DNA from 3 places in the Actinomadura gamaensis genome. Region 3 is predicted to be linked to each of the others. Evidence: riboswitches for the same ligand, from Rfam matches in the RefSeq annotation. Region 3 holds a riboswitch; each other region holds the start of a gene.
What was found. Region 3 has a riboswitch for cyclic di-AMP ahead of ACFPCY_RS34110 (VldE C-terminal domain-containing protein). Riboswitches for the same ligand answer to the same signal wherever they lie in the genome.
Positions count from the first base shown of each region.

Region 1: it holds a riboswitch for cyclic di-AMP, as region 3 does, so the genes downstream of both, ACFPCY_RS05830 (CHAP domain-containing protein) here and ACFPCY_RS34110 (VldE C-terminal domain-containing protein) in region 3, are expected to answer to the same signal.
Region 2: it holds a riboswitch for cyclic di-AMP, as region 3 does, so the genes downstream of both, ACFPCY_RS27880 (C40 family peptidase) here and ACFPCY_RS34110 (VldE C-terminal domain-containing protein) in region 3, are expected to answer to the same signal.

Region 1 is NZ_JBHSIT010000001.1:1,242,199-1,248,215, forward strand. It holds gene ACFPCY_RS05815 (L,D-transpeptidase) at 121-1,473, shown strand; gene ACFPCY_RS05820 (M48 family metallopeptidase) at 1,618-3,045, opposite strand; gene ACFPCY_RS05825 (hypothetical protein) at 3,042-4,382, opposite strand; gene ACFPCY_RS05830 (CHAP domain-containing protein) at 4,416-5,210, opposite strand; cyclic di-AMP (ydaO/yuaA leader) riboswitch at 5,237-5,364, opposite strand; gene ACFPCY_RS05835 (C40 family peptidase) at 5,499-6,014, opposite strand.
Region 2 is NZ_JBHSIT010000008.1:460,989-467,005, forward strand. It holds gene ACFPCY_RS27875 ((deoxy)nucleoside triphosphate pyrophosphohydrolase) at 120-512, shown strand; gene ACFPCY_RS27880 (C40 family peptidase) at 628-1,629, opposite strand; cyclic di-AMP (ydaO/yuaA leader) riboswitch at 1,638-1,807, opposite strand; gene typA (translational GTPase TypA) at 2,079-3,935, shown strand; gene ACFPCY_RS27890 (PIG-L family deacetylase) at 4,047-6,017, opposite strand, start outside.
Region 3 is NZ_JBHSIT010000012.1:82,792-88,808, reverse strand. It holds gene purL (phosphoribosylformylglycinamidine synthase subunit PurL) at 383-2,704, shown strand; gene ACFPCY_RS34115 (LysE family translocator) at 3,125-3,757, opposite strand; gene ACFPCY_RS34110 (VldE C-terminal domain-containing protein) at 4,143-4,994, opposite strand; cyclic di-AMP (ydaO/yuaA leader) riboswitch at 5,202-5,358, opposite strand; gene ACFPCY_RS34105 (S8 family peptidase) at 5,669-6,017, opposite strand, start outside.

The DNA.
Region 1 (6,017 bases), on a different contig from region 3:
TCCGCGTCTCGCGGGCACAGGCCCTTACATAATGGGCGCCCGTCCGGGGTACGACACCCTCCGAGCAAGATCACATACGGAGAGTGACGACTAGCGGGGGTTCAGACGGTGCGGGTCGGCATGGCTGAGGGAACGGGCCGGCGCCGCCGGGCCACACTGAAGCTCGCCCGGGGGACGGCGGCGTGTGTCACGCTGGCCGCCGGCCTGGCGGGCTGCGCGGACGGCGGGGCGGGACGGGGCGACGGCGGGGTGGGACTGAGCGTCTCGCCCGGCGACGGCGGGGACCGGCTGCGGCCGGACTCGGTGATCCAGGTCGCGGCACAGCGCGGGACGGTCGAGAACGTGACCGTGGCGCACAAGGGGAATCCGGTCGAGGGCGTGCTGAGCGCCGACCGGACCCACTGGAGGTCCCGGTGGACGCTCGATCCGGGCACCGACTACACGGTGACCGCGACGGCGCTGGGACGCGACGGCAGGACGCGGACGGTCAGCAGCGAGTTCAGCACGTCCAGGGTGAAGCGGACGATCGACGCGTCCCTGGAGGGGCCGGACGACAAGGAGACGGTCGGCGTGGGGATGCCGATCGTCCTGCGGTTCGAGCAGGCGGTGGGCGACCGCGCCGCGGTCGAGCGGTCGCTGGACGTCCGGTCGGACAAGCCGGTCGCGGGGGCGTGGCACTGGTTCGACGACCAGACGGCGGTGTTCCGGACGGAGAAGTTCTGGCCCGCCCACACGAACGTGTCGTTCCGCGCGCACCTGAGCGGCGTCCGGGCCGGGAAGGGGCTGTGGGGCGCCAAGGACGTCGCGGCCGGCTTCCGCGTCGGCGACTCGCACATCACCAAGGCGTCCGCGGTGACGCACATGATGTACGTGCGGCGCAACGGCAGGCTCGTCCGGACGATCCCGGTCAGCATGGGACGCGGCGGGGAGCGCAAGTACACCACGACCAACGGCCAGCACCTCACCATGGAGAAGGACGACCCGGTCATCATGGACTCGTCCACGACCGGGTGCGGGCCGGGCTGCGCGGACTACTACCGCGAGACGGTCTACGCGGCCGTCCGGATCTCCAACAGCGGCGAGTACGTGCACAGCGCGCCGTGGTCGGTCGGCGACCAGGGCAACTCGAACGTGAGCCACGGCTGCGTGAACGCCAGCCCGGAGAACGCGCGCTGGTTCTACAACTTCTCCTACCGGGGCGACCCGGTGCGGATCACCGGCACCGACCGGGAGCTGGAGCCGGACAACGGCTGGGGCTTCTGGCAGATGCAGTGGAAGCAGTGGGTCGCGGGCAGCGCGCTCAAGCAGGCGCTGAACGTCGGTCCGCAGGGCAGCGCTCCCGCCCCGGCGGGCGGCTCCCAGACGGACGCGGCGGCCTCGCCGAGCGCGACGCCTCCGGCGCCCGGTTCCCCGCCGAGTAGCGGGCCGAGCGGCGCGCCGACCGCGCAGGGAGCGGCCGGCCCGAACCAATGACCGGCGGCCTGTCCGAGTCGATGATCGGCGGCCGGTGCGAATCGATGATCGGCGGCAGGCCGGAGACGGTGATCGGTTGACGCGGCTTCGTTCCGGCTCGCGCGGACGGGCCGTCCGGCTTCCCGCCGGGCGGCCCGTCCGCGTTCAGTGGTGGACGAGCGGGGGCGGCTCGGCGACGTGGTGCATCCGGGCCCAGTCGCGGGCCATGGCGATGCGCTCGGGGCCGGTGGGGTGGTCGGACCAGAGCTGCGTCTCGACGGCGTCCGGCGTGAGCGTGGAGATGTTCCGCACCGACAGCTCGTGCTGCATGGTCGCGAAGGTCATCGGGTCGCGGGTGAGGTTGAGGGCGTGCGCGTCGGCGCGGGCCTCGATGTGGCGGCTCACGAGGTTCTGCACCGGGCCCTCGACCTGCGTCGCGAGGGCGATCAGCGCGAGCGTCAGCGCGAGGGCGCGCGGATCGGCCGCGCCCCGGTTCCGGACGGACGGGTCGCGCGCCGCCTCCTCCCGTCCCGGGCGCCGCGCGGCGGGCGCGCTCATCCCGGCGCGCCGGAGCAGCCGGGGCGAGGTCAGCAGCAGGTAGAGCAGGCACACGCCGCCCGCCGCGCCGAGCGCGCCGATGAGCGTCCCGTGCAGGACGTCGTCGTTCTTCGCGTGGCCGAGCTCGTGCGCGACGATCGACTCGATCCGGGGCGTGGACATCGAGGTCAGCAGGGTGTCGTAGACCACGATCCGGCGGGTGGAGCCGAACCCGGACACGTAGGCGTTCAGCGAGGTCGTCCGGCGGGACGCGTCGGCGACCAGGACGTCGGAGACCGGCACGCCGTCCCGCCGGGCCATGTCGAGCAGGTCGGTCCGCAGCTTCCCGGCGGGCAGCGAGTGGAACTTGTTGAAGACCGGCTCGACCATGACCGGATAGGCGAACGACGCGGCGACGACGAGCACGCACGCGCCCGCCGCCGCGCCCGTCCACCAGTAGCGCGGGAACCGGCGGATCAGCCCGACGAGCAGCAGCAGCGCGATCGCGTAGGTGACCCAGGTGACGCCGAGCGACTTGAGCTGGTCGGTGAACCAGCCCGTCCAGCTCTGCGTGGACAGGCCGTAGTCGCGCAGGATCGACTCGCCCCACGCCGCGAACGGCATCGAGACCAGCCAGGTCAGCGAGGTGAGGACGACCGTCCCGACGAGGACGCGGAGCGGCCAGCGGCGGGTCCGCGCGGTCAGCCTGCCGAGCAGCCGCGCGCCGAGCGGGCTGAACCCGAGCCCGAGGACGACCACGAGCGCGGTGACCAGGCGGAGGTAGGCGGGCCAGTTGAGCGCGTGGTCGAACGCCGCCGCTCGGTGGATCTCGGCGGGGCTGAAGTCCGGCGCGGGATCGGGCCGGACGTGCCCGCCGGGGACGGAGCCGGGCAGCGGGTTCCAGGGCGTCGTCACGGCGATGACCACCGCGACGGCGGCGAACAGCACCGCCGCGGCCACCGCCGCCGCCGTCCGCGGCCTCCGGTACGCCCCCGCCTCCGCGGCGGGCGGCGCGGTCTCGGAGGGGTCGCGCGGATCGGCGGTGGCGTCGCTCATGAGAGCTCCTTGCGCAGGTAGTCGCGCCAGTCGGCGGTGAAGGCGTCCGGAGGGATGCCCAGGACCCGGCGCAGCGCGGCGGCCTCGGGCTCGCGCCCGGCGGCCCGGTAGAGCCGGACGAGGGTGGCTTCACCGTACCGGTCGGCGACCATGCGGCAGGCGAGCCACGCCTCCTGGTAGGCCTGGGAGAGCCGCCCGGACGCCCCGTCGAAGTCGCCGCGGGACGGGAGGGCGGTGGGGAGGCGTCCGGCGGCCACGTCCGCCGCCAGCTCGCGCGCCGCCGCCCTCGCCGTGATCTTCGTGTTCCGGTAGCCGACGTAGTCGGCGAAGCCCTCGATGAGCCAGATGGGCGTGCGCCCGTCGCGGGCGCCGCCGGTGGCGACGTGCGTGAGCTCGTGGGTGAGGACGACGTCACGGCCGAGCGCGTTGAGCCGCGCGAAGGTGGGGGAGACCACGATCCGGTCCTGGCCGGGGGAGCCGTCCGGGCCGGGGGCGACGACGGCCAGCGCGGCGAACTGGGCGACGTCCTGGCCGCCTCCGGCGACCCGTCCGGCCAGGACGGCGTCGGCCGGGGCCAGGGCCACGGCACGGCGGGCCCAGGACGTCCCCACGACGCCGGTGACGGCGGGGACGGCCGCCACCAGCCGCCGGGCGACCTCGTCCAGCCCGGACGCGTCGCCCGCGACCAGCACGGGCCCCTTGCGGACGACGGTGAGCGGCCCGGCGTCCACGATGTCGGCGTCGTCGGCGAGCCGGGCGGACGAGCCGTCCCCGATGATCGTCCAGCCGCCGGAGCGCGGCGCGAAGGCCAGGTACCGGGCGCGGGCGACCGGACCGGTGTCGAACGCGGCGAGCCGGTACCGCATGGAGACCTGGATCACACCGGAGTCACCGTGCGGTCGGCCGGGGCGCTCCTCCCAGCCGTCCAGCGGGAGCTTGAGGAGGTTGTCGAACAGGCGGGCCTGCGCCTGCTGGAACGCGGCGGGCGCGTCGGCGACCGTGGCGAGGAACGCGATCCGGTTCCGCTCCCGGACGGCCCGCGCCCGGTTCGCCAGGACGGCGGCGACCGCCTGCGGATCGGGCGTCCCGACCGGCGAGGGCGACGGCCCGTCCGGCCCGTCCGGCGCGGACGAGCCGCCCGTCGGGGACGAGCCGTCCGAGCCGCGGGTCAGCGCGTAGATCCCGGCCCCGGCGGCGAGGCAGGCCGCCGCGCCGCCGCCCGCGAGCAGCGCGAGAGCCCGCCGCCGCGAGGGTGACTCGACGGTGGCGGGCTCTCGGGTTGGTCCCGCGTCAGACGCGGGGGCGGGGTCGGTCTCCTCGGCCCGCTCGTCGCTCATGCGGCGATCCTAGGGCGCGGCCGGGAGTGCCGGTCACTTGGCGTAGTCGGGGTACCCGTAGCCGACGACGGTCGCGGTGGGGCGGGTCTTGATCTCGACCGCGCCGCCGCCGGTGTTGCCCTCGACGGTCTTGATGGTGCCGTTGCCGTTGTCCTTGATGACCATGCCGACGTGCTGGATGTCCTCGACGCTCTTGCCGCCGCCCCAGGAGAAGAAGACGACCGCGCCGGGCTTGGGCGTGGTGCCCCAGCGGTCCTGCTGCTGGAACCACTTGGCGTGGGCGACGGTCCAGGCGTCCGCGCCGAACTGGTCGGAGAATCCGATCTGCTGGCCGACCCAGGAGACGAACATGTCGCACCACTCGGCGGCGGCGTACTCGCCGAGCGAGCCGCCGTCGCGGGCGAGCGTCTGCTTCGCCCGGTCGGTGCCCATGTACCACTGCTGGAACTTGGTCTTGCCGGCGCCGTCCTCGCTGATCCCGACCTGCGAGGTCGCGGTCTTGATCGCCTGGGCGGCGGTGGGCAGCCTGCGCGCGGCCGGGGCCGTCGCGGGCTTCTGCGCGCCCTTCGCGGCGGAGCCGTTCGCCTGCGGGCGGACGGCCGCGGCCTCGCGCGGGGCGTTCTTCTTCGCCAGCGGCACGGTGTTCTGGGCCATGGCGGCGTCCGCCAGGCGCATGGAGGCGGCCTGCGGGCGGGCCGCGCTCGGGTCGGCGACGGAGGCGTGCGCGGCGGTCGCGGCGACGGTGCCGACCAGGGCCGCCCCGGCGACGAGGCCGCCGGTGGTGCGCAGAGAGAGGAACAGGGGGTTCTTGCGGTGCTTACCTGACACGACTGGGTTCTCCTCGGCTTCCCTGCCGCCTACCGGGTTAGCTGTCGGGTTCGGGCGTGGAAGCTGCCCTACGGCCTTGATCGGCCGATTCACCCCAGTGAAGGTGGGTCCCCGGCTCCGCCCGGACGTGTTCCACGTCACGGCGGACTCGGCGGCGGACGCCCTCGATGAGGCGCGTCCGTTGCTGAAGATGGACTGTCCCGCTGGAGGGGACGGCTCGCGCTGAACGGCGAGCGGAGGGGGGCCCGGCGGCGGATTCGGGGCCGCCGGGCCCTGCGGACTTCCGCCCTAGTAGGGGCGGACGGCGCCCGCGAAGGTCTTCTTGCGGTAGCTGTCGAGCTTCACCACGCGGACGTGGTCGCCGGTGTGCGGGGCGTGGATCATGTAGAGGGTCCGCCCCTTCTTCTTGTAGACGATCCCCACATGGCCCTTGCCGTTGAAGAACACCAGGTCTCCGGGGGCCAGGTTCTTCCAGGCGATCTTGTTCTTCACGGCCCGGTACTGGGCGGTGGTGACGCGGGGCAGTTGCACCCCGGCCTTGCGGTACGACCACTGGACGAGTCCGGAGCAGTCGAAGGCGTTCGGGCCCGCGGCGCCGTAACGGTAGGGCTTGCCCTTCTTGGACGCCGCGTACTTCAGCGCCTTCTGGGCGAGGACCTCGCGCTGGGCCCAGGTCTTGTGCTTGGCCTGCTTGACCACCACGCTCACGGGCTTGGCGGTCGCCGCCTGCGCGGGGGCCGGGCCGGCCATCACGACCGGCGTCGCCACGGCGGTGGCGACCGCGAGGCCGCCCAGGATCCGCACGGG
Region 2 (6,017 bases), on a different contig from region 3:
CCGATGAGGCCTGCGAACACGGCGTTCTTCCGGGGCAGCCGCTGTGGGGCCGGACGCGGGCGCGATGGCGTCCGCCCCGGAGGCACCGGGCGGGCGCGGACGCGGCATGATGACGGTCCATGAGCGTGAGCGTGGTGGTGGGAGCGGCGATCATCTCGGACGGGCGGCTGCTCGCGGCGCAGCGGGCGGAGCCGCCGGAACTGGCCGGGGGCTGGGAGTTCCCCGGCGGCAAGGTGGACCCGGGGGAGAGCGACGAGCAGGCGCTCGTCCGCGAGTGCGAGGAGGAGCTGGGCGTCCGGGTCGAGCTGGGCGAGCGTATCGGCGGCGACTGGCCGCTGGTGCTCGGCGGCGCCGTCCTACGGGTGTGGACGGCGACCCTCGTGGAGGGCGAGCCCGCCGCGCTGGAGCACCTCGCGCTCCGCTGGCTCTCGCGCACCGACCTGTACGACGTCGAGTGGCTCCCCGGCGACCTCCCGGTCGTCGAGGCGATCGCCCCCTACCTGACGCCCTGACCGCGTCCCCAGCGCGGGCTCAGGGGACCCGGCGTCCTCGGCGTTCCGGTCCTGAAATGCGGCGACCGGCGGCCGCGGGATGCGGGCGCCGGTCGTGGCCGGGAAGGGCGGGTGGTCACTCGATGCGGTTCGCGCCCGCGTAGTCCGAGCGGTCGGAGAGCTTGGAGACCTTGACCACGTCGCCGGTCTGCGGGGCCTGGAGGAACAGGCCGTTGCCCGCGTAGATGCCCATGTGGTGCAGGTTGCCGCCGAAGTAGACCAGGTCGCCCTGGCGCAGCTCGTCGCGGCCGACCTTGGTGCCGAGGTCGTACAGGTCGCCGGTGTAGTGCGGCAGGCCCGGCTTGCCCACCTGCGCGTAGGCCCAGATCACCAGGCCGGAGCAGTCGAAGCTGTCCGGTCCGGCGGCGGCCCAGACGTAGGGGGAGCCGAGCTTGGTGAGGGCCTTGCGCAGCATCTTCTGCGGCAGGCCGCTGCCCCGGACGGTCACGGTGTAGCCGGACGTCGGGTCCTTGGTGCGGGTGATGTTGAGCTTGTCCAGCAGCTTCTGGACCTGGTCGATCTTGCCCTTGGTGGTCTTGCGGGCCGCGTCGGCCTGGTCCGCGGCCTGCTTGACCTTGGCGGTCTGCGCCTGCGCGTCGGACTTGGCCTTGTTGGCCTGGTCGATCAGGGCCTGGAGGCGCTGGACGGCGCCGGCGCGGTTCTGCGCCAGGTAGGCGGTGTCGGACAGGCCGCCGTCGTCGCCGGAGGCGAAGATCATGTCGGGTCCGCCGCCGCTCATGTACTGGTTGGCGGCGACCCGGCCGAGCGCGGCCCGCGCGGGCGCGGCCTGCGCCTCCAGCGCGTCCGCCCGGCGGGTGGCGTCCTGCTCGGCCTTCTGCGCCTTGCCCAGTTCCACCCGGGACTTGTTGTACTGCTCGGTCAGGTTCTCGGCCTCGTCCTGGAGCTGCTGGAGCTGCTTCTTCAGGTCGGCCTCGGTGGGCTTGCCCGAGCTGGAGGGCGAGGGGTTCGGGGCCGTCGGAGAGGCCTGGGCGAGGCCGGGTGCGGCGACGCCGAGACCGAGCGCGAGGACGGTCGCGGCCGCGAGTGTCACGCGGCGGCGCTGGGGGTCCTTGGCCAAGGCCGGTGTTCTCCTCTTCGTGTGCCGCCTACCGGGTTAGCTGACGGGTTCGGGCCAGGAGTCGCCCTACGCCGCACGGCGCGGCGCCGTCCCGGATGAGGACGTCCCGTGACGTGCGCCGATTCACCCCGGGGGTGTGGGTCCCCGGTTCCCTGACGGGATTCGGCGGTCCGGTCGCAGCCCCGGGGGCGGGGCTTCGGCACGGCCGGATCTGCGGGGCAGACTACAAAGGAAGTTCAAAAATGGCCAAACAGCTACGCATGGTGTCCATGTGTGAGCAGGTGGTGCTATTGGGGCGGCGGGATGGACGGAGGTCCGTGCGCCCGGCTGGACCGGGGCCTTCACCCGATGGCCTTCCGCCGGACGGACGGGATCGCCGAACGGCCGAGTAGACTGGGCTGGTCGCACGTCTGCGGCCGATCCCGAACTCTCACCCAAGGCGAAACCGCATGCCCTTCTCCACGCGCGACGACCTCCGGAACGTCGCCATCGTCGCCCACGTCGACCACGGCAAGACCACGCTGGTCGACGCCATGCTCTGGCAGTCCGGCGCGTTCCGCGAGAACCAGGACGTGGACGACCGCGTCATGGACTCCAACGACCTGGAGCGTGAGAAGGGCATCACGATCCTGGCGAAGAACACCGCGGTGCGGCACGCCGGGATGACGATCAACATCATCGACACCCCCGGCCACGCCGACTTCGGCGGCGAGGTCGAGCGCGGGCTGTCCATGGTCGACGGCGTCGTCCTGCTGGTGGACGCCAGCGAGGGCCCCCTGCCGCAGACCCGGTTCGTGCTGCGCAAGGCCCTGGAGGCGCGGCTCCCGGTGATCCTGGTCGTGAACAAGACCGACCGTCCGGACGCCCGCATCGACGAGGTCGTGGACGAGACCTACGAGCTGTTCATGGACCTCGACGCCGAAGAGGACCAGATCGAGTTCCCGATCGTCTACGCGTCCGGCCGGGCGGGCCGCGCGTCGCTGAACAAGCCCGGCGACGGCGAGCTGCCCGACAGCGAGGACCTGGAGCCGCTGTTCACGGTCATCAAGGAGACCATCCCGGCGCCGTCCTACGACCCGGACGCCCCGCTCCAGGCGCACGTCACCAACCTGGACGCCTCCAGCTACCTCGGCCGGATCGCGCTGTGCCGCGTGCACAACGGCGTGATCAAGAAGGGCCAGCAGGTCGCCTGGTGCCGGCACGACGGCAGCGTCGAGAAGGTCAAGATCACTGAGCTGATGATGACCGAGGCGCTCACCCGCAAGCCCGCCGACGAGGCCGGCCCGGGCGACATCATCGCGATCGCCGGCATCCCGGACATCATGATCGGCGACACCATCGCCGACGCCGAGGACCCGCGCCCGCTGCCGCTGATCACCGTGGACGAGCCCGCGATCTCGATGACCATCGGCACCAACACCTCGCCGCTCGCGGGCCGCGAGAAGGGCACCAAGGTCACCGCCCGCCTGGTCAAGGACCGCCTCGACCGCGAGCTGGTCGGCAACGTGTCGCTGCGCGTGCTGCCGACCGAGCGTCCGGACGCCTGGGAGGTGCAGGGCCGCGGCGAGCTGGCCCTCGCCATCCTGGTCGAGAACATGCGCCGCGAGGGCTACGAGCTGACCGTCGGCAAGCCGCAGGTGGTCGCCAAGGAGATCGACGGCAAGAAGCACGAGCCGGTCGAGCGGCTCACCGTCGACATCCCCGAGGAGCACCTCGGCGCGGTCACCCAGCTCATGGCCGTCCGCAAGGGCCGCATGGAGCACATGACCAACCACGGCACCGGCTGGATCCGGATGGAGTTCCTGGTCCCGGCGCGCGGCCTGATCGGCTTCCGCACCGAGTTCATGACCGAGACCCGCGGCACCGGCATGGCGCACCACGTGTTCGAGGGCTACGAGCCCTGGTTCGGCGAGCTGCGCACCCGCCCGACCGGGTCGCTCACCTCCGACCGCGCGGGCGCCGCGACGGCCTACGCCATCCTGAACCTCCAGGAGCGCGGCACCTTCTTCGTCGGCCCGACCACCGAGGTGTACGAGGGCATGATCGTCGGCGAGAACTCGCGCGCCGACGACATGGACGTCAACATCACCAAGGAGAAGCAGAAGACCAACGTCCGCTCCTCCACGGCCGAGACGACCGAGACGCTGACCCCGCCGCGGCTCCTCACCCTGGAGGAGAGCCTGGAGTTCATCCGCGACGACGAGTGCGTCGAGGTCACGCCCGGGTTCGTCCGGATCCGCAAGATCGTCCTGGACGCCAAGGAGCGGGAGCGGATGCGCGCCCGCGCCAAGCGCAACGCCGGCTGACGCTCCTCGGACGGAACGCAGAACGGAACGAGGAACGGCCCCCGCTGGAAAAGCGGGGGCCGTTCCTCGTTCTGCCTCAAGCGGCAGGGGCCGTTCTCACGTTCCAGGGAGTCAGTTCCCGGCGCGGGTCCAGTCGGTGAAGGACGTCGCCGTGGACGCGGCCGTCGCGCGCATGGTGTAGAGGTGCGCGTCGCCGCCGAACGCCAGGACGACCAGACGGCCGTCCGCGTCGTAGGCGAGGGCGGGGGACCCCATGACGTCGGCCCGGTGCGTGGACCACGCGTACGGGCCGTACGGGGCGTTCTGGACGCCCAGGGCGAGCGCGCCGTCGGTCGTGCGGGCCGCGAGGACGGTCCGCTGCCCGCTGCCCGCGGCGGCCGTGCCCTCGAACGTCATCGGGCCGTACAGCGGGTCCGGGCGCTGGCCGTCGTCCGACTGGGTGACGGTCGAGGCGGCCCCGGCGGCGGGGTAGAAGATCCGCGCCGCGCCGGTCGCGTCCACGGCCGCCGTGATCGGCCCGGCGGGCGGCCCGCCGACGCCGCCGGGCACCCGGACGAACGGCTCGCCCGGCTGCTGCCGCCGCCAGCGCGCGACGCCCGTGTCGGTCGGCGCGAAGACCTCCACCCGGCCGGACGCGTCGGCGACGGCCGCGACGCCGTCCCGGACGCCCTTGGCGGCGAGGGGGGTCCAGTCCTCGGCCCAGGCGCCGCCGCGCCGCTCCTTGACGCTCACGCCGCCGTCCAGGTTCCGGACCGCCACGGTCATGTCGCCGTTCGCCGACACCGCGACGGCGGGCGAGCCGACCGTGATGCCCGCGTCGGGATCGGGGTTGCCGAGCGACCACCACGCCGTCCAGCCGCCGGACGCCGTCTGCGCCGCGGTCACGATCGCGTCGTCGGAGAGCCGCAGCGCGAACAGGTGGATCATGCCGCGGGCGTCCCGGACGGCCGTCACGTACGGCGCGAGGCCGCCGCCGGGGGCGCCGGGCCCGAACCGCGGACCGGTCCAGGGGCCGCCCGGCCGCGCCTGCTGCCACTGCGCGACCCGGCCGTCCAGGACGCCGAACGCGTTCAGCCGCTTGGCGCCGTCCAGCACGGCCCAGTTGGTTCCGTTCGTCCAGCGGGTGTACTGGCGCGAGTAGAACAGGTTGTAGAAGGTCGGGTTGTTCGGGCTCGGCCCCGGGTCGTTCACGCCGTTCACGCCGAGGTAGGTCAGGAAGAGCTGCTTCTTCACTGGGCCGATCGGCCCGAGGTTCGGCGGCGAGGTCCGCACGTTGTAGTCGCGGTAGTAGCGGACGAGAACGTTCCCGTTCCGCTGCGGGCCGGTGTAGCGCGCGGCGGCCTCGGCGACCAGGCGGCCCGCGCCCCGGTGGTCGGTGTGGTCGCCCATCGCCGCCACGATGTGCGTGAACCGGCCCTGGACCGGCGGGGACTTCGGGTCCTGCGCCATCACGACGGTCGGGCCGAACCGCTGCATCAGCCAGGTCAGCGCGTTCTCGAGCTGCTGCTTGGTGTACCGCTGCCGGACGTAGCGGGGGTCGCAGCCCGTCCCGTCGGTGTGCTCGGAGCCGAGCGTCGTCGCCGCGCCGACCCCGTGCTGGAGCTCCTCCAGCGACGAGGTGTGCTGCATCGCCGGCTTGTCACCGGCCTCGTGCAGCTTGAAGAAGACGAGCCGGATGTTGGACGTCCCGTTCAGCGTGTCCAGCTCGACGACCTGGCCGCCGGGGAGGCGCAGCGGCGTGCGCGTCCACTGGTTCGGCATCTTCGCGTTGCGCGCCCAGGCGGCGCGTGCGCCGTCCTCGCGGTGCATCCCGTAGACGCACCGGTTCTTGTACCGGCGTCCGTTCGCCTCGCCGCTCGTGAGGTACACCGTGGTCGTGTCGACGGCAGCGGAGCGGATCATGTCCGGGTAGAGGAACAGGGAGTCGTCGTCCTCGTGGGCGACGACCTGCATGTAGCGTCCGCCGGGCGCGGACCACCGTCCGCCCGTCCCGCCCGCGGGCTCGGCCGAGAGCGTCCCCGGCGTGGTCGTCGGCCGGACGCCGTCCGCGAGCGCGTCGCCCGCCCGGTGCGCCACCTTCCC
Region 3 (6,017 bases):
GGACTTCGGCTCCGGCCCGCAGGGCACGACCAGCTCGAACCCCGGCCCGAACGCCGGCTCGAACACTGGCCCGCAGCCCGCCGCAGCGCCGCGCGCCTCGTCGCCGCTCGACGGCGGCTTCGACTCCGGCCCCGGCACCGTCCACCCGTCCAGCACCGGGCCGCAGCCCGCGGTCTCCAACACTGGGCCGCAGCCTGCCGTCGGGTCGAACACTGGGCCGCAGCCTGCCGTTGGTTCCAACACTGGGCCACAGCCCGCTGTTGGGACGAACACTGGGCCGCAGCCTGCCGTTGGTTCCAACACTGGGCCGCAGCCTGCCGTCGGGTCGAATACTGGGCCGCAGCCTGTCGTTTCGGACGATGCGACCGCCGCGCTCGTCGCCGTGTCGCAGTCCCAGCAGCTTCCGGCCCAGCCGGCCCAGCCCGCGCATGCCCCGCGGCCCGACCACGAGACCGACACGGTCGAGCTCGCGGCGCGGACGCCGGACAAGCCGCAGCCGTGGGCCGAGCTCGGCATGGCCGAGGACGAGTACCGGCGCGTCCGGGACATCCTCGGCCGCCGCCCGACCTCCGCCGAGCTGGCGATCTACTCGGTGATGTGGTCGGAGCACTGCTCCTACAAGTCGTCCAAGGTGCACCTGCGCCAGTTCGGCGAGAAGGCCCCGAAGACCGACGCGCTGCTCGTCGGCATGGGTGAGAACGCGGGCGTCGTGGACGTCGGCCAGGGCTGGGCGGTCACCTTCAAGGTCGAGTCGCACAACCACCCGTCCTACGTCGAGCCCTACCAGGGCGCGGCGACCGGCGTCGGCGGCATCGTCCGCGACATCATGTCGATGGGCGCGCGGCCCGTCGCCGTCATGGACGCGCTGCGGTTCGGCCCGGCCGACGCCCCCGACACCCACCGCGTCCTGCCCGGCGTGGTCGCGGGCGTCGGCGGCTACGGCAACTCGCTCGGCCTGCCGAACATCGGCGGCGAGACCGTCTTCGACGCCTGCTACGCCGCGAACCCGCTGGTCAACGCGCTGTGCGTGGGCGTGATGAAGCACGAGGACATCAAGCTCGCCGCGGCCCCCGGCCCCGGCAACCAGGTGATCCTGTTCGGCGCCATGACCGGCCCGGACGGCATCGGCGGCGCGTCCGTGCTCGCCTCGGCGAACTTCGACGACGCGTCCCAGGCCAAGCGGCCGTCGGTGCAGGTCGGCGACCCGTTCATGGAGAAGCTGCTGATCGAGTGCTGCCTGGAGCTGTTCCGGGCGGACCTGGTCGTCGGCATCCAGGACCTCGGCGCGGCGGGCGTGTCCTGCGCGACGACCGAGCTCGCCGCCGCCGGCACCGGCGGCATGGACGTGAACCTCGACGCCGTCCCGCTGCGCGACCAGACGCTGCGCCCCGAAGAGATCCTCATGTCGGAGTCGCAGGAGCGCATGATGGCGGTCGTCGAGCCCGCCAAGGTGGACGACTTCCTGGCGATCTGCGCCAAGTACGAGATCCCCGCGACCGTCATCGGCGTCGTCACCGACACCGGCCGCCTCACCATGACCTGGCGCGGCGAGAAGATCGTGGACATCCCGCCGGGCACCGCCGCCGACGAGGGCCCGGTGTACGAGCGGCCGATCGCGCCGCCCGCCGACCTCGCCGCGATCCAGTCCGACACGCCGGGCCGCCTGACCCGGCCGTCCAGCGGCGACGAGATCCGCCGGACGGTGCTGTGGCTCGCCGGGTCCCCGAACCTCGCGAGCAAGACGTGGGTGACCTCGCAGTACGACCGGTACGTGCTGGGCAACACCGTCCTCGCGATGCCGGAGGACGCGGGCGTCGTCCGCATCGACGACACGACCGGGCTCGGCATCGCGCTGTCGCTGGACGGCAACGGACGCTACACGCGGCTCGACCCGTACGCGGGCGCGCAGCTCGCGCTGTCGGAGGCGTACCGCAACGTCGCCGCGACGGGCGCCCGCCCGCTCGCGGTGACGAACTGCCTGAACTTCGGCTCCCCGGAGGACCCGGGTGTCATGTGGCAGTTCGCCCAGGCCGTCACGGGCCTCGCGGACGCCTGCCAGTACCTCGGCACCCCCGTCACAGGCGGGAACGTCTCGTTCTACAACCAGACCGGCGACCAGGCGATCAACCCGACGCCGGTGATCGGCGTCCTGGGCGTGCACGACGACGTCCGCCGCCGGGTGAACATGGCGTTCGTCACCGAGGGCGCGACGCTCGCGCTGCTCGGCGAGACGCGCGAGGAGTTCGGCGGCTCGGAATGGGCGCACGTCGTCTACGGCCACCTGGGCGGCCTGCCCCCCAAGGTGGACCTGGCCGCCGAGACGGCCCTCGCGTCCGTGCTGATCGCGGCCGCGCGCGACGGTCTGCTGTCCGCCGCGCACGACCTGTCGGACGGCGGCCTGTCCCAGGCGCTCGTCGAGTCCTGCCTGCGCGGCGGCCTCGGCGCGCAGATCACGCTCCAGGGCGACCCGTTCGTCCAGCTGTTCAGCGAGTCCGTGGCGCGCGCCGTGGTGGCGATCCGTCCGGGCGCCGAGGCCCGCGTCGCGGCGCTCTGCGAGCAGGCCGGCGTCCCGGTCACCCAGATCGGCGTCGCGGGCGGCGACGCGCTCACCGTCAACGGAGCCGACCAGCAGGAGGTCTTCTCGATCTCCCTGGCCGAACTCCGCGAAGCCCACGAGCGCACCCTCCCCAGCTACGCGTCCTGATTGGAGTTTCCGGCTCCGCGCCCTCGTTTGGCGGCTCGGGCGCGGACCGGAAGCTCGTGCGAGCGCGGCATCGCTTCGCGATCGACCGGGCGGGGACCCGCCTCCGGCGTCGTCCCCGCCCGGTCGGTCACGCGCTCCCGCCGGTTCCGGCCGTCGCCCTGAGACCGTGCCCCGCTGCGCACCAAGGAGCGCTCGTCGCGCTGATCCCTGACCCGATGCGCGCCAAGACGCGGTCGTCGCGCTAAAACGCTGACCCGTTGCGCACAAAAAGCGCTCGTCGCGCTGAGACCGTGACTCGCTGCTCGCGAGGAAGCGGTCGTCGCATTGGAACTGTGACGACGCCCGTCAGGAAGAAGCCCCAGGCCGATCGACCTGGAGCTTCTTCCTCATGGCAGGAGCCTCTTTCGCCGGCGGGCGGCTTTATTCGCCGAAGGCCAGTCGGATGCCGAAGGCGGCGATGACGCCGCCGGTGACGCGGTCCATGATCTTGCGGGCGGACGGCTTGGCGAGCCAGGAGCGCAGGGCGTGCGCGAAGGTGACGAGCACCGCGGACCAGGCGAGGCCGAACGCGACGTGGATGCTCGCCAGGGCCATGCCGAACGGGAGGTGCGGGACGTCCGCCGGGATGAACTGCGGCAGCAGAGCCATGTAGAGCGCGCCGACCTTGGGGTTGAGCAGGTTCGTGAACGCGCCGCGCCGCCAGCCGTCCCGGAGCCGGTCGGGCTCGGGTCCGACTTCGGCGAGGGCCTCGGCGGGGAGGCGCCGCAGGCTCGTCCACAGGATGCGGACGCCCATCCACACCAGGTAGGCCGCGCCGACCCAGCGGAGCGTCGTGTAGGCGACGTGCGAGGCGGTGAGAAGGGCCGTGACGCCGAGCGAGGCGAACGCGCCCCACACCAGCGTCCCCGTCTGGATGCCGAGGACGACGCCCCAGGCGCGGCGGCGCTGCCCGAGTGCGGCGGTGCGGAGGATGAGCGCAGTGTCGAGGCCGGGCGTGAGCGTCATCAATCCGGCGACCAGAGCGAATGACCACAGAGCAGTAGAAATTGCCACGGACGTCCAGCCTATCGACGCCGACCGAAACCCGCGCCTCCCGGGTCAAGCGGTGATCAGCGCAGAACCACCTGGTATCGACTGATCGCACCGGAATGCTTCGGACGCAGGTCAACGGGGTCCGGAATCTCTGGACGACCCTCGGCTCGTACTACGGAGGGGCCGCGTAGCGCGTGACGAGCGGCAAGGGGGTTGAGACGCCGTGGCCGAAGCTCAAGGGCAAGTACGTGGGCGCACGTGACCTCTTCACGATCCCCGGCAGTTCCTCGCTGTGAACGACCGGGCTCGCCTGCTGGGGCGGCTACCCGTCCACCAACGGCGTGATCCTCAAGTGCTCGCGCTGAACCACGTCGGGCGGCGGCCACGCCCGCCGCCCGACGACCGCCTAGAAGACCGAGATGTGGACGTGGTCGAAGTGGTTGGCCGTGATGCCGCCGCGGTCGCTCATGCCGCGCCAGCCGGGATTGCGCATGTCGTAGATCTGCTGGCGCCAGATGATGTACTTGATGCCCAGCTCGGAGGCGTGCGCGATGGCGTACTTGGCGACCGAGTAGCCGTTGGCGACGCGGTCGGCGGTCGGCATGACACCGCCGGACGACTCCATGAAGTCGCAGGCGGTGCCGGTGGCGTGGTCCTGGGCGTCCGCGCCGCCGCGGTAGCAGCCGATCGTCGGGAACGGCCCGAACTCGGTGTCGATGACCTGCTTCACCTTGAGCATGCGCGGGGTCACGTTGCCCATGCCGACGCTCGGCGACTCCGGCTTGTACTTCTTGACCAGCTTCTGGATCTGGGCCTTGCGGGACTTCAGGTCCGCGAGGCTCTTCTGCAGGGAGGCGATCTTCGCCTGCGCCTGCTGGCGCGCCTTCTCCTGGTCGGCGACGAGCTTGGCGATCTGCTGGACGCGCGCGGACTGGTTCTGCGCGACGTGGCTCGCCAGGCTCATCGTGTTCAGCAGCTCGGCGGGGTCGCCCGCCGCGACGACGGTGATGCCCGGGTCCTGGCCGCCGGTCATGTACTGGTTCGCGGCGAGACGGGCGACGAAAGTCCGCGAGGCGTCGAGCTGCCCGCGCAGCTCGTCGGCCTTCCGGATGGCCTGCTTGGCCGACCACTGGGCGTCCTTGAGCTGGGCCAGGTCGCCGCCGTACTCCTTGTCGAGCTGGGCGATCTGCTTGTTCAGCTTGTCCATGCGGTCGCTGTCGCCGGGAGCGGCGTCGGCCGGGACGGTGCCGGACAGCATCGGCGCCACGATCACGGCCGCCGCAGCGGCCAGCGCGACGCGCCGTCCACGCCTACGGGACGTTCGGGACCGTGCCGGGGAGACCGGGTGCTCCGGGGCGGCTGGGGAGTGTTGCGGGGGGACCGCCGGTGCGGCGGCGCGGGGCCGGGGGATGGCCAGGGTGAAGCGGCGCCTGCGGCGGGTGGAGGTCGGGCGCTCCACGTCCTCTCCTCTCCTCTGGTCGGCCTACCGGGTTAGCTGACGGGTTCGGGCGCGGGAGTCCGCCCTATCGCGGCGGCGCACGGCGTTCGCGAATTCACCCCGGCCGGACGGGAGGGCGTCCGGCGGATGGGTCCCCGGCTCCCGGACGGGGCCGTCCGGGACTCGGCACGCCCGGCCCGCCTGCCTCGTCGACTACGGGCAGTCACCGGCCGGACACCAACAAACTGCAAAGAACTGGGTGTTGCCTCGCCAAAGATTAAACCCCTGAGACTGCTGGGACGACCCCTCGTGACGAACGCACCACGACCGCGCGTCCGCTTGCGGGGCAGGGCCGTGGGCGGTCCGTGCCGCGCGTGTGCGGGCTTGCGGCCGGACCTCCGCGCGTGTGCGGCCGGAATGCCGGACGCGTGCAGAACGGCCCGGCCCCCGAGTGCGGGACCGGGCCGTCTTCACTTTGCGTGACCGACCGGTGTCTACAGGCCGGCCTTGTAGAGCAGGCGGTTGGGCGTGCCCGACTTCAGGTTCTTCAGGACGTTCTTGGTGGAGTTGTCCTTCAGCCACTTCTGGACGGCCGGGAAGTCCGCCTTCGGGTGGGACTGCAGGTAGAGCGCCGCGACGCCCGCCACGTACGGCGAGGCCATGGACGTGCCGCTCTCGACCTCGGTGCCGCCGCCCGGCCAGGTGGACGTGATGCCGTAGCCGGGGGCCAGGATGTCCACGCACTTGCCGTAGTTCGAGAAGTCCGCGCGGTTGTCGTGCGAGGTGGTCGCGCCGACGGCCTCGACCCAGGGCGCGCCCGACGGCGAGAACCGGCAGGCGTCC